DNA from 4 places in the Jejuibacter calystegiae genome. Region 1 is predicted to be linked to each of the others. Evidence: predicted binding sites of a transcription regulator. Region 1 holds the regulator's gene; each other region holds the start of a gene.
What was found. The regulator CRP, encoded in region 1, controls carbon source genes, mostly activating them, when cyclic AMP is high. The targets are predictions, from matches to a motif close to ATGTGANNNNNNTCACAT.

Region 1 (3,369 bases):
GTCTGCTGGAAAATACCTTTACCGAATATGGTCATAGCGGTACGGGAAAGTCCCGCAAATATCTACATACCTACGATGAAGCAGTGCCCTGGGATCAGGTGCCAGGCACCTTTACTCCCTGGCAGCCGCTACCAGAACCTACGGACGTGCTGTTCTACGAAGGGCTGCACGGCGGCGTGGTCACCTCGCAGCACGATGTGGCGCAGCATGTGGATCTACTGGTCGGCGTAGTACCCATCGTCAACCTGGAGTGGATTCAGAAACTGGTGCGCGACACCAGCGAGCGCGGCCATTCCCGTGAAGCCGTGATGGATTCGGTGGTGCGTTCGATGGAAGACTACATCAACTACATCACCCCGCAGTTCTCACGTACCCACATCAACTTCCAGCGCGTGCCGACGGTAGATACCTCTAATCCCTTCGCCGCCAGAGAGATCCCGTCGCTGGATGAAAGCTTTGTGGTGATCCACTTCCGGGATCTGGAGGTCGATTATCCCTGGCTGCTGGCGATGCTGCAGGGCTCGTTTATCTCGCATATCAATACGCTGGTGGTGCCGGGCGGCAAGATGGGACTGGCGATGGAGCTGATTATGACGCCGCTGGTGCGGCGCATTATGGAAGGTAAAAAGATAGCCTAATCCCTGGCTGGGGAGGGGAATCTGTCTCCCCTCCCCAGCCAGCATCAGCCTTCCACCACCTCATATGAATGGGTGATATTCACCGCTTTACCCAACATCAGCGCCACAGAGCAGTATTTCTCGGCAGACAAATCCACCGCACGCGACACCGCATTGTCTTTCAGATCCTGGCCGGTAACGATAAAGTGCAGATTGATATGAGTGAACAGGCGCGGCGCCTCTTCACGACGCTCCGAGGTTAGCTTCACCTCGCAGTCGGTCACGCCGTGGCGACCCTTTTGCAGAATAGAGACCACATCGATGGCGCTACAGCTTCCCACCGCCATCAGCACCATCTCCATCGGACTGGGGGCCTTGTCGCCGGAATTCCCGTCCATCAGCACCTGATGCCCGGAGGCGGACTCACCCAGGAAAGTCAGGCCCTCAACCCATTTTACTCGTGACTGCATGTTGTCGCTCCCATCAAGCCATTCTTCCCCACAGAGTAAGCCGCCGCAAAGAAAGTCGCAACAGAAGGCGATCCGGGTCAAGCTGAAACGAGACAATAGGAGACACCCGGAAAAAGCTATGCTAAAACACTGAGGATACCCTCTCGCGGCGCGGCGAAGCGCGTACGGGATGAAATTTCACGTGAAATTTATGTAGCTTACAGGCTTTTCTCATGCCAGATCCCCAAGAGCGGGGACAAACGATCAATACGCCCGGAGGCCCATATTCTTCCGGGCGTCAGCTTATAACCAGAGGATAACCGCGCATGGTGCTTGGCAAACCGCAAACAGACCCGACTCTCGAATGGTTTTTGTCTCATTGCCACATTCATAAGTATCCATCGAAGAGCACACTTATTCATCAGGGTGAAAAAGCCGAAACCCTCTATTACATCGTTAAGGGCTCTGTCGCAGTACTTATCAAAGATGAGGAAGGGAAAGAGATGATCCTCTCTTACCTGAATCAGGGGGATTTCATTGGTGAACTGGGGCTATTCGAAGAAGGCCAGGAGCGTAGCGCCTGGGTACGGGCGAAAACCGCCTGCGAAGTCGCTGAAATCTCCTATAAGAAATTCCGTCAGCTGATCCAGGTAAACCCGGACATTCTGATGCGCCTTTCCTCGCAGATGGCCCGCCGTCTGCAGGTCACCTCAGAGAAAGTGGGCAATCTCGCCTTCCTGGATGTGACAGGTCGTATCGCACAGACTCTGCTGAACCTGGCAAAACAGCCGGACGCAATGACCCATCCGGACGGAATGCAGATCAAAATCACCCGTCAGGAAATCGGGCAGATCGTGGGCTGTTCCCGCGAAACCGTTGGCCGTATTCTGAAGATGCTGGAAGATCAAAACCTGATCTCCGCACACGGGAAAACCATCGTCGTCTTCGGTACCCGTTAATCCCGGTCTGTAACGGCGTGTTGTGGCAACGCGCCGTTTTTCTCTTTGCCACTGACGCGTTACCCTGTGCCAATGCGCCGACTGATCTATCACCCCGAAGTTAACTACGCGCTGCGTCAGACCCTGGTACTGTCGCTGCCGGTGATTATCGGGCTAATATTCGGTAGCCTGCAACAGGGCCTGCTCTTCTCGCTGGTTCCCGCCTGTTGCAATATCGCGGGCCTGGATACCCCCCATAAACGTTTCTTTAAACGCCTGATCGTCGGCGGCTCGCTGTTCGCCTTTAGCAGCCTGATGGTGCAGCTACTGCTGATGGAAAAGCTGCCACTGGCCGCCATCTTCTTCGGAATGGCGCTGTTACTGGGCGTTACGGCGGAAATCAGCGCCCTGCATGGCCGCCTGTTGCCTGCTTCGCTTATCGCCGCGATCTTTACTCTGGGGCTGGCCGGCAATATGCCGGTCTGGCAGCCGATGCTGCTGTATGCGCTCGGCACCCTGTGGTACGGCGCCTTTAACTGGTTCTGGTTCTGGATGTGGCGTGAGCAGCCGCTACGCGAGACCCTGAGCCTGCTCTATCGCGAACTGGCGGACTACTGCGAAGCCAAATACAGCCTGCTGACCCAGCATACCGATCCGGAAAATGCGCTGCCGCCGCTGCTGATTCGTCAGCAAAAGGTGGTGGATCTCATCAGCCTCTGTTATCAGCAGTTGCATATGCTATCTGCCACCAGCCGCCAGAATGATTATAAGCGCCTGCTGCGCGTCTTTCAGGTGGCGCTGGATCTTCAGGAGCATATTTCCGTCAGCCTTCACCAGCCTGAAGAGGTACAGAAACTGGTAGAGCAGAGCCACGCGGAACCGGTGATTCGCTGGGCGGCCCGTACCGTGGCCGCCCGGCTGCGCGTAGTCAGCGACGATATACTCTACCACCGCTATCCCCGGCGCTTTAGCATGGAAAAACCCATCTCCGCGCTGGAAAAGATTGCCCGCCAGCATCCGGAAAACCCGGTGGGGCAGTTCTGCCACTATCACTTCAGCCGTATCGCCCGACTACTGCGCACCCAGCGCCCGCTCTATATTCGGGATCTGATGGCCGACCGGCAACAGCATCTTCCGCTGCTTCGGGCGCTGCGCAGCTATCTGTCGCTGAAGTCCTCGGCGCTGCGTAGCGCAGCGCGCATTGGAACCATGCTTGCCATCGCCAGTCTGCTTGGCGCCGCGCTCAATCTGCCCAAACCCTGGTGGATACTAATGACCATCATGTTTGTCACCCAGAACGGCTATGGCGCCACCCGGGTACGCATTCTGCACCGGGCGGGGGGAACTATCGCGGGTCTGTTAATT
Region 2 (3,369 bases), 2.3 Mb from region 1:
GCGTGTTTCTGACCGCAGAAGGGGCGAAGCTGGCAGAGGAGAGCCGGGAACGTCATCAGATAGTGGAAAACTTTCTGCTGGCGCTGGGGGTGAGCCCGGATACCGCCCGCCGCGATGCGGAAGGGATGGAGCACCACGTTAGCGAAGAGACGCTGGAACTATTCCGCCGCTTTAGCGAGACGCGTCAGGAATAACCGTCGTCCCCATAATAAAAAAGGCCGCTTGTGCGGCCTTTTTTGCTGTCATAACGGCTATCAGTTAAGACGTACCGGCATACCGGAACGGTTCTCAACGGCTTGCTGCACCACGCTCTGATCGACGTCGGCCTGGTCGGTCACTTCACGCAGTTTCTTAGTCAACACAATCGGCACCTCTTCTTTACCGGCCATCTGGGCCTCGGTGGTAGAGAGCGGATTATGCACTTCGATATAGCGGCTGCCGTCCGGCTCGGTCGTGGTTTTTACCGGCTCATCGATAAACTGCACGCGGGTGCCGACCGGCACGTTCTCGAACAGGAACTTAATGTCGTCGTTACGCAGACGCACGCAACCGTGGCTTACCCGCAGCCCGATACCGAAGTTAGCATTGGTGCCGTGGATGGCGTACAGGCGGCCGATATACAGGGCATACAGACCCATCGGGTTATCCGGACCCGCCGGGAATACGGCAGGTAGATATTCACCGCGAGCCTTATATTCGGCGTGCATCTTGGCGGTCGGGGTCCAGGTGGGGTTCGCGCGCTTGCGCTCTACCTTGGTGGTCCAGTTAATCGGCGTATCTTTACCCAGCTCGCCGATCCCAATCGGCAGAACCACGACGGTACCGCTGTCTTTCGGGTAGTAGTAAAGACGCATTTCGGCACTGTTGATGATGATGCCCTTACGCGGCGCATCCGGCAGGATGAGCTGCTGAGGAATGGTCAGCACGGTACCGGCTTTTGGCAGATAGGGATCCACGCCGTGGTTGGCTTCCATCATGTTGGACAGCCCCATCTGGTACTGTGCCGCAAAGTATTCCAGAGGCTGCTTGTTACCCTCCGGAACGGTGACAACCTGATTCTGGCCGACGAGACGGCTCCCCTCAGGGGGCAGCGGATAGGTTACCGCAGAGGCAGTTTTACAAAAACCGACAAGGGTAAATGCTGCCAGTAAAAGCGTACGTAATTTCATAGTTAAGTCGCGCAGTTGTTATCGGTGCCACAGAGGCTATTGGTTAAGATACGGTGAAAGTGCCGCCAGCGCATTATAGGAGCATTGGGGCTTTGAGGAAATTCGGATGTGGATGAAATCACATTTTTCACCTGAATTTGTGTATTAGTGTAGGTTATTTTGTCACGGATTTGGATCCGGGCGATCCCTGAACGCACTTATGGCATAATGTCGTGTTTATCACACTTTCAACCTGGGGAAGATTCTTGTTAGTTTCCAGTAATGTCACCATGCAGTTCGGCAGTAAGCCGCTGTTCGAAAACATCTCCGTTAAGTTTGGCGGCGGTAATCGCTACGGTCTGATCGGCGCCAACGGTAGCGGAAAATCAACTTTTATGAAGATCCTGGGGGGCGATCTGCAGCCGAGCGGCGGCAATGTCTCTCACGATCCCGATGAGCGCATCGGTAAGCTGCGTCAGGATCAGTTCGCCTTCGAACAGTACACGGTGCTGGATACGGTCATCATGGGGCATACGGAACTGTGGGAAGTTAAGCAGGAGCGCGACCGCATCTATGCTCTGCCGGAAATGAGCGAAGAAGAAGGCTATAAGGTTGCCGATCTGGAAGTGAAATACGGCGAAATGGACGGTTATTCCGCCGAAGCGCGAGCCGGTGAACTGCTGCTGGGCGTGGGCATTCCCCAGGAGCAGCACTACGGGCCGATGAGCGAGGTGGCGCCTGGCTGGAAACTGCGCGTGCTGCTGGCTCAGGCGCTGTTCTCCAACCCGGATATCCTGCTGCTCGACGAACCGACCAACAACCTGGATATCGACACCATTCGCTGGCTGGAGCAGGTGCTTAACGAGCGCGACAGCACCATGATTATTATTTCCCACGACCGCCACTTCCTGAACATGGTCTGCACCCATATGGCGGATCTCGACTACGGCTCGCTGCGGGTGTATCCTGGCAACTACGATGAGTATATGACCGCGGCGACCCAGGCGCGCGAACGCCTGTTGTCGGATAACGCTAAGAAGAAGGCGCAGATCGCCGAACTTCAGTCATTCGTCAGTCGCTTTAGCGCCAACGCTTCCAAATCGCGTCAGGCCACCTCCCGCGCCCGTCAGATAGACAAAATCAAGCTGGAAGAGGTGAAAGCCTCCAGTCGCCAGAACCCGTTCATCCGCTTTGAGCAGGATAAAAAACTGTTCCGTAATGCGCTGGAAGTGAAGGATCTCAGCAAGGGGTTCGATAACGGCCCGCTGTTCAGCGGCTTCGGCACGCTGATGGAAGTGGGCGAGAAGCTTGCGGTGCTGGGCACCAACGGCGTGGGTAAATCGACCCTGCTGAAAACCCTGGTGGGCGAACTGACGCCAGACAATGGTACGGTGAAGTGGTCCGAAAACGCGCGCATTGGCTACTACGCTCAGGATCACGCCGCGGACTTTGACTGCGATCTGAATGTTTTCGACTGGATGAGCCAGTGGAAACAGGAAGGGGATGACGAGCAGGCTGTGCGTAGCGTGCTGGGTCGTCTGCTGTTCAGCCAGGATGATATCCGCAAACCGGTGAAGGTGCTATCCGGGGGTGAGAAAGGACGGATGCTGTTCGGCAAGTTGATGATGGAGCGCCCCAATATCCTGGTGATGGATGAACCTACCAACCACCTGGATATGGAGTCCATCGAGTCGCTGAACAGCGCGCTGGAGCTTTATGAAGGAACGCTGGTCTTTGTCTCCCACGACCGTGAGTTCGTAAGCTCTCTGGCGACCCGCATCGTGGAAATCACGCCTCAGGGCGTGGTCGACTTCGGCGGTGGTTACGAAGAGTATCTGCGCAGTAAAGGTATCGAATAACGGTACTGTGCGTTCCCTCTCCCCGGGCGGGAGAGGGAACGACAGCGCCTTTATTTAAGCGCCCAGCAATTTCCCTCCACGCCGTCGATAGTCAGACGACGCGTTTCGCCTTCCGGTAATGTTATGTGCAGTTCAGACCAGGCCGGGCGCCAGTCGCCGCGAACGTTAAACTTCAGGTTGATGGAATCGGCGTTACAGGTCATCTCCCAACTGAGCCACAGCGCGTTGCCCTCTTTATAACCCCAACTTTCGCCATCATCTTCGAACAGCTCGCCCTGAGAGTGCCCGACCCCTTTCAGCGGAAACAGCCGCAGCTCACGCTTGTCGTCGGCCCGGGCATCGCTATGGGCCAGACGCTGGCT
Region 3 (3,369 bases), 1.0 Mb from region 1:
TGCAGTGTTTCCGCGACGTTGCGGTTTTTGATCATCAGCACCGCCGCCGCCCAGTTAGGGATAATGCGGTGGTCAACGTCCTGGGTGAAGGCGCCCGCAGCCACTGACGATGCCCAGGCGTTAAAGAAGAAGCCCAGGCCAAATGAGAAGTGAGAAGCCGGGTCTCCCTCACAGGAGTTAAGCTCCCCCAACGTACGAAACGCCCCCATCCCCTGGGTGGTGGGCGCATGAAACATTCGTGCCGCTCCGGCGCCCACACCCACGCCGACCAGCGCGCCGATGATGAGCGATTTTATTAATATAATTAAGAACATCACTCTGCCCTTTTCTTGTGATTACTTAGGTGTTCGCGACAAAATCCACTTTGTCGAGATTGATTGCCGTCACCGTCACAGTGACATCCAGTTCAACGCTGAAAGTCCGTCTCTCCCGGCGCAGAAAGATAAATAAAAACGCCTCTTTGCGTACCGCGACCTGCGCCTGAATCACCTCAATATCCTGGGGTTCAATACGCAGTAAAACCTGGGGAGTCGATTTCATCACTGCGCCCTGAACCTTGCTCAGGGCGTCGGCAAAGGCCTTCGCTTTCGCGTCGCCTTTGCCGGTGACTCTCACCGTGGTGGTGAAGTGCTCTTTCATAATCAGGCGCCGTATTTCTTCTGCCAGGCCTGCACCAGGCGTTCGCCCAGCTCTTCTTTATCCATAAAGCCGAAGCCCAGCACGTTGCAGCCTTCGTTAATGGCCGTCACGCCTTCGTCGATAGAACGCATGCCATATTTCGCTTTATAGCCGTACTTGTTCTGAGCGGTAATCGCGCCCGCGCCGCCGCTGCCGCAGAAAGAGATACCAAAGGTGGCCTCTTCCGCTTTCATCACGTCGCCCAGCTTCATATCCGCCGCCACGCCCGGAACCACTACCGCGCGACCACCGGCTTTTTCTACGCCTTCAGCCACTTTCTGACCTTTACCCAGACGATCGCCAATCACTACCGTAATCTGTGCCATGTTGTTACTCCTGATCCGTTAATCGTTATCTTTTGCTACTTCGAAATGCACCGACAGCAGCCAGGCCTCTTCGACCGGCAGATTGCCGAACTTCGCAACCGCTTGTTCCGCAAGCCGCATAGAGTCCTGTGAAATCTCTTCAAACAGGCTGGCATCCACTTCCGGCAGCGGCTCACCGGTCACGGACCGGAATGCCATTGCCCTGACGTGCGAGTCGAGCATCTGCTCCTGCACGGCGTTCGGGACTATCTCCTGCGTCTTCAGCAGCGCCTTAATCCAGGCCAGCATCTCTTCCCCAAGGCGGGCGACCTGCTCATTCTGGCTGCTGGTTTCATTAACCATTACCGCTCCGTTTTCCACGCTAGATACCTTATTAATTGGGATGGCTTTAACCTATAGGCAGGGGCGCAGGGTTTGTAGCGAGTTGTTTTCCACTTCAAAGTGGAAATGGCACAGCCATGAGTGATCGGTTCCACATATTTCCACGACATCAGGACTAATCCGACTTTTTGTGTGACAGACATCACACTTAACAACCCTGTTTCGGTAAAAGCGGCACGCAAACCTGATGATCTGTTTTGAGATGTGGCGCACTATTTCCTTCTGATATTTAAAAAACTTATCGCGATGCAAATTGATAACGAAATCACCTTCCGCAAGCTGCTGGTCTTTCTGACCTTTATGGAGAAAGGCAATATCGCTCGCACCGCAGAGGCCCTGGGGTTAAGCAGCGTCAGCGTGCACCGGGCGCTGCATTCGCTGGAAGAGGAGGTACGCTGCCCGCTGTTCGCCCATCAGGGGCGTAATCTGGTGCCCCAGCCCGCGGCCCTGGTGCTGCAGCAGTACTGTCAGCAGGCGGTCACGGCGGTGGATCGCGGTCTGGAAGAGGCCCGGCGAGCGGCGGGGATAGGCCAGGGGCGACTGCGTATCGGCACTCTCTATTCGCTGACTCTGGAAACCGTGCCGCGACTGATTATGGGCATGAAGCTGCGCCGCCCCCAGTTGGAGCTGGATCTCACCATGGGATCGAATGCCACCCTGCTCGGCATGCTGAACGACGGCTCGCTGGACGCCATCCTGATCTCGATTTCCGAAAGCGAGATCGACCGTACCCGGCTGGAGGTGCTGCCGCTGTTTGAGGACGATATCTGCCTGGCCGCCCCGGCCAGCGCCGAACTCAGCCAGGAAGGTCCGGCGGATCTGCGTGACTACCGGGAAGAGAAGTTCGTCTCGCTGGCGGAAGGGTTCGCCACCTATGCTGGTTTTCAGGAGGCCTTCCACGTGGCCGGTTTCGAGCCGGAGATCGTCATGCGGGTGAACGATATCTTTTCGATGCTAAGCCTGGTGCAGGCCGGGGTGGGATTTACCCTGATGCCGGGCAGAATGAAGAAGGTGTATGAACAGGACGTGCAGTTGCTAAAACTGGCGGAGCCTTACCAGATGCGCCAGTTGATTGCGCTGGTCTTTGCCCGCAACCGCGAACATGACCCCAACCTGCTGGCGCTGGCCGCCGAAGGGCGCATGTACGCGCTGGGGCACCCGCCCGCCGCCGACGAGCGCGTGGTGTTATCCTGAAGCTGCGGGCAGGGCGATATAACAGGCCCGCATGGCATTATCTATCCCCCGCCCCTGTAGCTGCCCCTGAGCCACCAGCCAGCGCAGCCGCGAATAGAGAAATTCGCTATTCACTGGTTCAGGCCATGCGCCCTGCACATCGCCAATGATACGCAGGGCGGGACGCCACTCCGGCGCGCTTCGCTTAAGCAAAAGAGCATCGAAGATATCGGGCCCGGGAAACTCAAACGCCGGCTGGCAGCGCGGGCGATATCGCCTTAACAACGCGCGATGTGCGGCAAGTCTGTCAAACTCATCCGCCAGGCTATCGCGCATTTCCGTGGAGATCGTACGCGCCTCGTCAATATAAGCCGCCAGCTGCGGCGGCGGACAGCTCGCTACAGCGCGATGGCCGGGAACATCAATAGCAAACAGCGGTATATCATGCCCTGCACGGCTAAGCTGATGGCACACCAGGCGTAAAAAAACGGCATCGCACGTATTATCGGCCCCCCAAACCAGCAGGCGCGACGAATGATGAGCGTGGAGCGATTGCAGAAATCGTTGCCAACAGGCGTGCGCCGCCGATACCGACCAGGGCTCCCCCGCCCGATCGTAATAACCCGCCCAGAATGGCGCCCGCCCGGGCAAGTCGTCCAGTGGACCAATACTGAGATCATCATCCGGCGTTGCGACCTGACCTGATATCTGGCGCTGTTGAATCAACAGCGCCAGAATCGCCTCAGCGCTGGCGCTGGCTGTAACGTGGAGTTCTGACACGCTTTCCTCCGGCAGAATAACTCGCCCTCAG
Region 4 (3,369 bases), 2.2 Mb from region 1:
CTGTTCCAGCGTTCTGGTGGGCCAGCGGCGGAATACCACCAGTGACCAGACCAGCGCTGCCAGGGCCGGAATGGCGCCCACATAGCCGATATCGGCCATCGACAGATGCAGACTGACCTGATTCCCCAGCAGCGCGCCCGCGCCGATACCAATATTAAAGATGCCGGAAAACAGCGCCATCGCCACGTCGGTGGCATCCGGCGCCAGCGCCAGCACTTTCACCTGCATGCCAAGGCCGATCACCATCATCGCGATACCCCAGAACAGGCTCAGCGCGATCAGGCCATTGCTGCTGCCGGATACCGGATACAGCAACATCAGGCAGACCAGCAGCGTGGCGATGGCGGCGCTGACCAGGGTTGATGCATGCAGGTTGCCCAGCTTGCTGAAAATAATGCTGCCGATAATGCCGGCGCCGCCCAGAATCAGCAACAGAATGGTGGCGAACCCGGCACTGAAACCGGCGACCGTCATCACAAAGGGCTCGATGTAGCTGTAAGCGGTGTAGTGGGCGGTAACCACCACGGCCACCAGCAGATAGATGCCCACCAGCGCCGGGCGGCGGAACAGTTCCGGCAGACTCTTAAGCGAGCCGGAGTGTTCGCTGGGCAGTTTCGGCAGCAGTTTCATCAGGCTCAGCAGGGTTAACAGCGCCACCGCGCCGATGCCCAGGAAGGTGACGCGCCAGCCCAGATACTGACCCACCATGCGGCCCAGCGGCAGACCCAGCACCATGGCCAGCGCGGTACCGGTGGCGATCAGGCTCAGGGCCTGGGCGCGTTTGCCGTGTGGCGCCATACGAATGGCCAGCGAGGCGGTGATCGACCAGAAGATGGCGTGGGCGCAGGCGATACCAATGCGGCTCAGCACCAGTACCTGGAAGTTCCAGGCCAGATAAGAGAGCACATGACTGGCGATGAAGACCACGAACAACCCAATCAGCAGCCCGCGTCGTTCAAATTTTGCCGTCAGCAGCATAAACGGCAGCGACAGCAGCGCCACCACCCACGCATAGATGGTCAGCATAATGCCCACCTGGGCAGTCTGCATATTAAAACTCTGTGCAATATCCGACAGCAGGCCCACGGGCGCAAACTCCGTGGTGTTGAAGATAAACGCGGCGATGGCAAGCGTAACAACGCGCAGCCACGCGACTTTGCGGGAGACTGTGTTTACCGTCATAAAAGTGTTTTGCGCCTGTTAATTCGAAAGGAGGAAGAAAGGCGCCGATCTTAAAACCTCGCTCGGGCAAAACACAACGATTTTGTGACGAATCTCTCACTTCTTTACAATGACGACGCTCCCCCTGGCGCGGTGACTGACGGCGTGTTAATAACAGCGTAAGGGATATTCTGAGGATATAAATGATGCAGGCGATTGATTTCTGGTTGGTTGATGCGTTCAGCGACCGACCGTTTGGCGGGAATGCGGCGGCGGTTTGCCCGTTAACGGACTGGTTACCGGATGAGGTGATGTTACAGATGGCCAGACAGCATAACCAGTCGGAAACCGCCTTTCTGGTGCGTAGCGATAGCGGTTTTGAACTGCGCTGGTTCACCACCCATGCCGAAATCGACCTGTGTGGCCACGCCACCCTGGCCGCGGCTCACGTGATTTTCGAATATCTCGACTGGCCGGACACCTCGATTCGCTTCAGCACCCGCTTTGTGGGAGAGCTTCAGGTCACCCGCAATGGCGAATGGTTAACCCTGGATTTGCCTGCGCGTGACTGCAGGCCCGAAACGCCGCCCCAGGCGCTGTTACAGGCGCTGGGCATCGACCAGGCCCGCTCGGTCAGTAAAGGCAAATGCTGGCTGGTGGAGCTTTCAGGCCGTGAACAGGTGGAAGCGCTGCAGCCGGATTTCGCTTTGATGCGCCAGATTGGCGGGCTGAATAAGGTATGCGTAACGGCAGCGGACAGCGAATATGATTTTGTCAGCCGCTTCTTCAGCCCTGAAGTGACGATGCCGGAAGATCCGGTGACCGGCTCGGCCCACACCATGCTGATCCCCTGGTGGGGTGCAAAGCTGGGTAAAACCCGGATGCGGGCCCGCCAGGTGTCGGAACGGGGCGGCGATCTGCGCTGTGAATGGCTGGAGGACCGGGTCAAAATCGGCGGGCAGGCCCGAACCTATATGATGGGTAAGGTTTTTCTGTAATCTAATGCCCTGAATACTGAGCTAATTCTTAAAAAACATATGTTATCGCCTTTGGTTATTGGCCCCGTAATGGTGACACGCGAAATAATTTCACGATTAGCTGATTAACACCAAATGGCGATTTTTTTATGTGGTATACGATCTTTTCCGGGCTGATTTGCGGCGCGCTGCTGGGGTTTGTGATGCAGCGCGGTCGTTTCTGCCTGACCGGCGGTTTTCGCGATATGTACATCGCGAAGAATAACCGCATCTTCTATGCGCTGCTGATAGCGATAGCCGTGCAGAGCATCGGGGTGTTTACCCTGATCGCCGGTGGCTGGTTGAGCTATGACGCAGGCGCTTTCCCCTGGTTTGGCACCGTCTTCGGCGGTTATGTCTTCGGCATCGGTATTGTGATGGCGGGCGGCTGTGCTACCGGCACCTGGTATCGCGCCGGCGAAGGGCTGCTGGGTAGCTGGATTGCGCTGTTCGCCTATATGCTGACCAGCGCGGCGATGCGTTCGGCGCATATGACCGACTTTAACCATCAGGTCAAAGGGCTCAGCACCGCCCATAACTCCATCGCCGAGACCCTGGGTATATCGGTATGGCCGTTGATTGCGCTGCTGCTGGTGGTAACCCTGGCGGTGGTGGCGAAAGAGCTGCGTAAGCCGAAGCTGAAAATGGCCATGCTGCCGCCGAAGCGTAGCGGTCTGGCGCATTTGCTGTTTGAAAAGCGCTGGCATCCCTTTATTACGGCGATCCTGATTGGCCTGATCGCCACCCTGGCCTGGCCCCTGAGCGAAGCCACCGGCCGCCACTTTGGGTTGGGGATCACCTCTCCCAGCGCCAATATTATTCAGTACCTGGTCATGGGCGACAGTAAATTCCTGAACTGGGGCGTGTTCCTGGTGCTGGGGATCTTCCTGGGCTCGTTTATCGCCGCGAAAGCCAGCCGCGAATTCCGGCTGCGCGCCGCCGATGCCCGTACCTCGGTCCGCAGCTTTGGCGGCGGTATTCTGATGGGCTTCGGCGCCAGCATTGCCGGGGGCTGCTCTATTGGTAACGGTCTGGTGATGACCGCCATGATGACCTGGCAGGGCTGGGTGGGGCTGGTCTTTATGATTCTGGGCGTCTGGACCGCCTCCTGGTTCCTGTTCGTACGCCCGCAACGCAAAGCGCGTCTGCAGACCGCTTCTGCCTGATCTATTTTTAAGTAAGGAGTTACGAT

Region 2: a site for CRP is predicted at 1,276-1,293, ahead of ldtB (L,D-transpeptidase). Genes of this name have one in related genera too.
Region 3: a site for CRP is predicted at 1,516-1,533, ahead of FEM41_RS08215 (glycine dehydrogenase). Genes of this name have one in related genera too.
Region 4: a site for CRP is predicted at 1,265-1,282, ahead of FEM41_RS17175 (sugar transporter). Genes of this name have one in related genera too.

What each region holds. Positions count from the first base shown of each region.
Region 1 is NZ_CP040428.1:738,912-742,280, forward strand. Features, by position in the region: gene FEM41_RS03510 (phosphoribulokinase) at 1-638, shown strand, start outside; gene FEM41_RS03515 (OsmC family protein) at 683-1,087, opposite strand; gene crp (cAMP-activated global transcriptional regulator CRP) at 1,393-2,025, shown strand; gene FEM41_RS03525 (YccS/YhfK family putative transporter) at 2,098-3,369, shown strand, end outside.
Region 2 is NZ_CP040428.1:3,043,382-3,046,750, forward strand. Features, by position in the region: gene mntR (manganese-binding transcriptional regulator MntR) at 1-194, shown strand, start outside; gene ldtB (L,D-transpeptidase) at 255-1,169, opposite strand; gene FEM41_RS13990 (ABC-F family ATPase) at 1,415-3,007, shown strand; gene FEM41_RS13995 (glycoside hydrolase family 31 protein) at 3,058-3,369, opposite strand, start outside.
Region 3 is NZ_CP040428.1:1,781,672-1,785,040, reverse strand. Features, by position in the region: gene FEM41_RS08230 (DUF4311 domain-containing protein) at 1-314, opposite strand, end outside; gene FEM41_RS08225 (DUF4312 family protein) at 340-639, opposite strand; gene FEM41_RS08220 (SFCGS family glycine-rich protein) at 642-1,004, opposite strand; gene FEM41_RS08215 (glycine dehydrogenase) at 1,023-1,364, opposite strand; gene FEM41_RS08210 (LysR family transcriptional regulator) at 1,632-2,579, shown strand; gene FEM41_RS08205 (DUF3658 domain-containing protein) at 2,571-3,338, opposite strand.
Region 4 is NZ_CP040428.1:3,725,485-3,728,853, forward strand. Features, by position in the region: gene FEM41_RS17175 (sugar transporter) at 1-1,182, opposite strand, end outside; gene FEM41_RS17180 (PhzF family phenazine biosynthesis protein) at 1,368-2,159, shown strand; gene tsuA (thiosulfate utilization transporter TsuA/YeeE) at 2,288-3,343, shown strand; gene tsuB (thiosulfate utilization sulfurtransferase TsuB/YeeD) at 3,368-3,369, shown strand, end outside.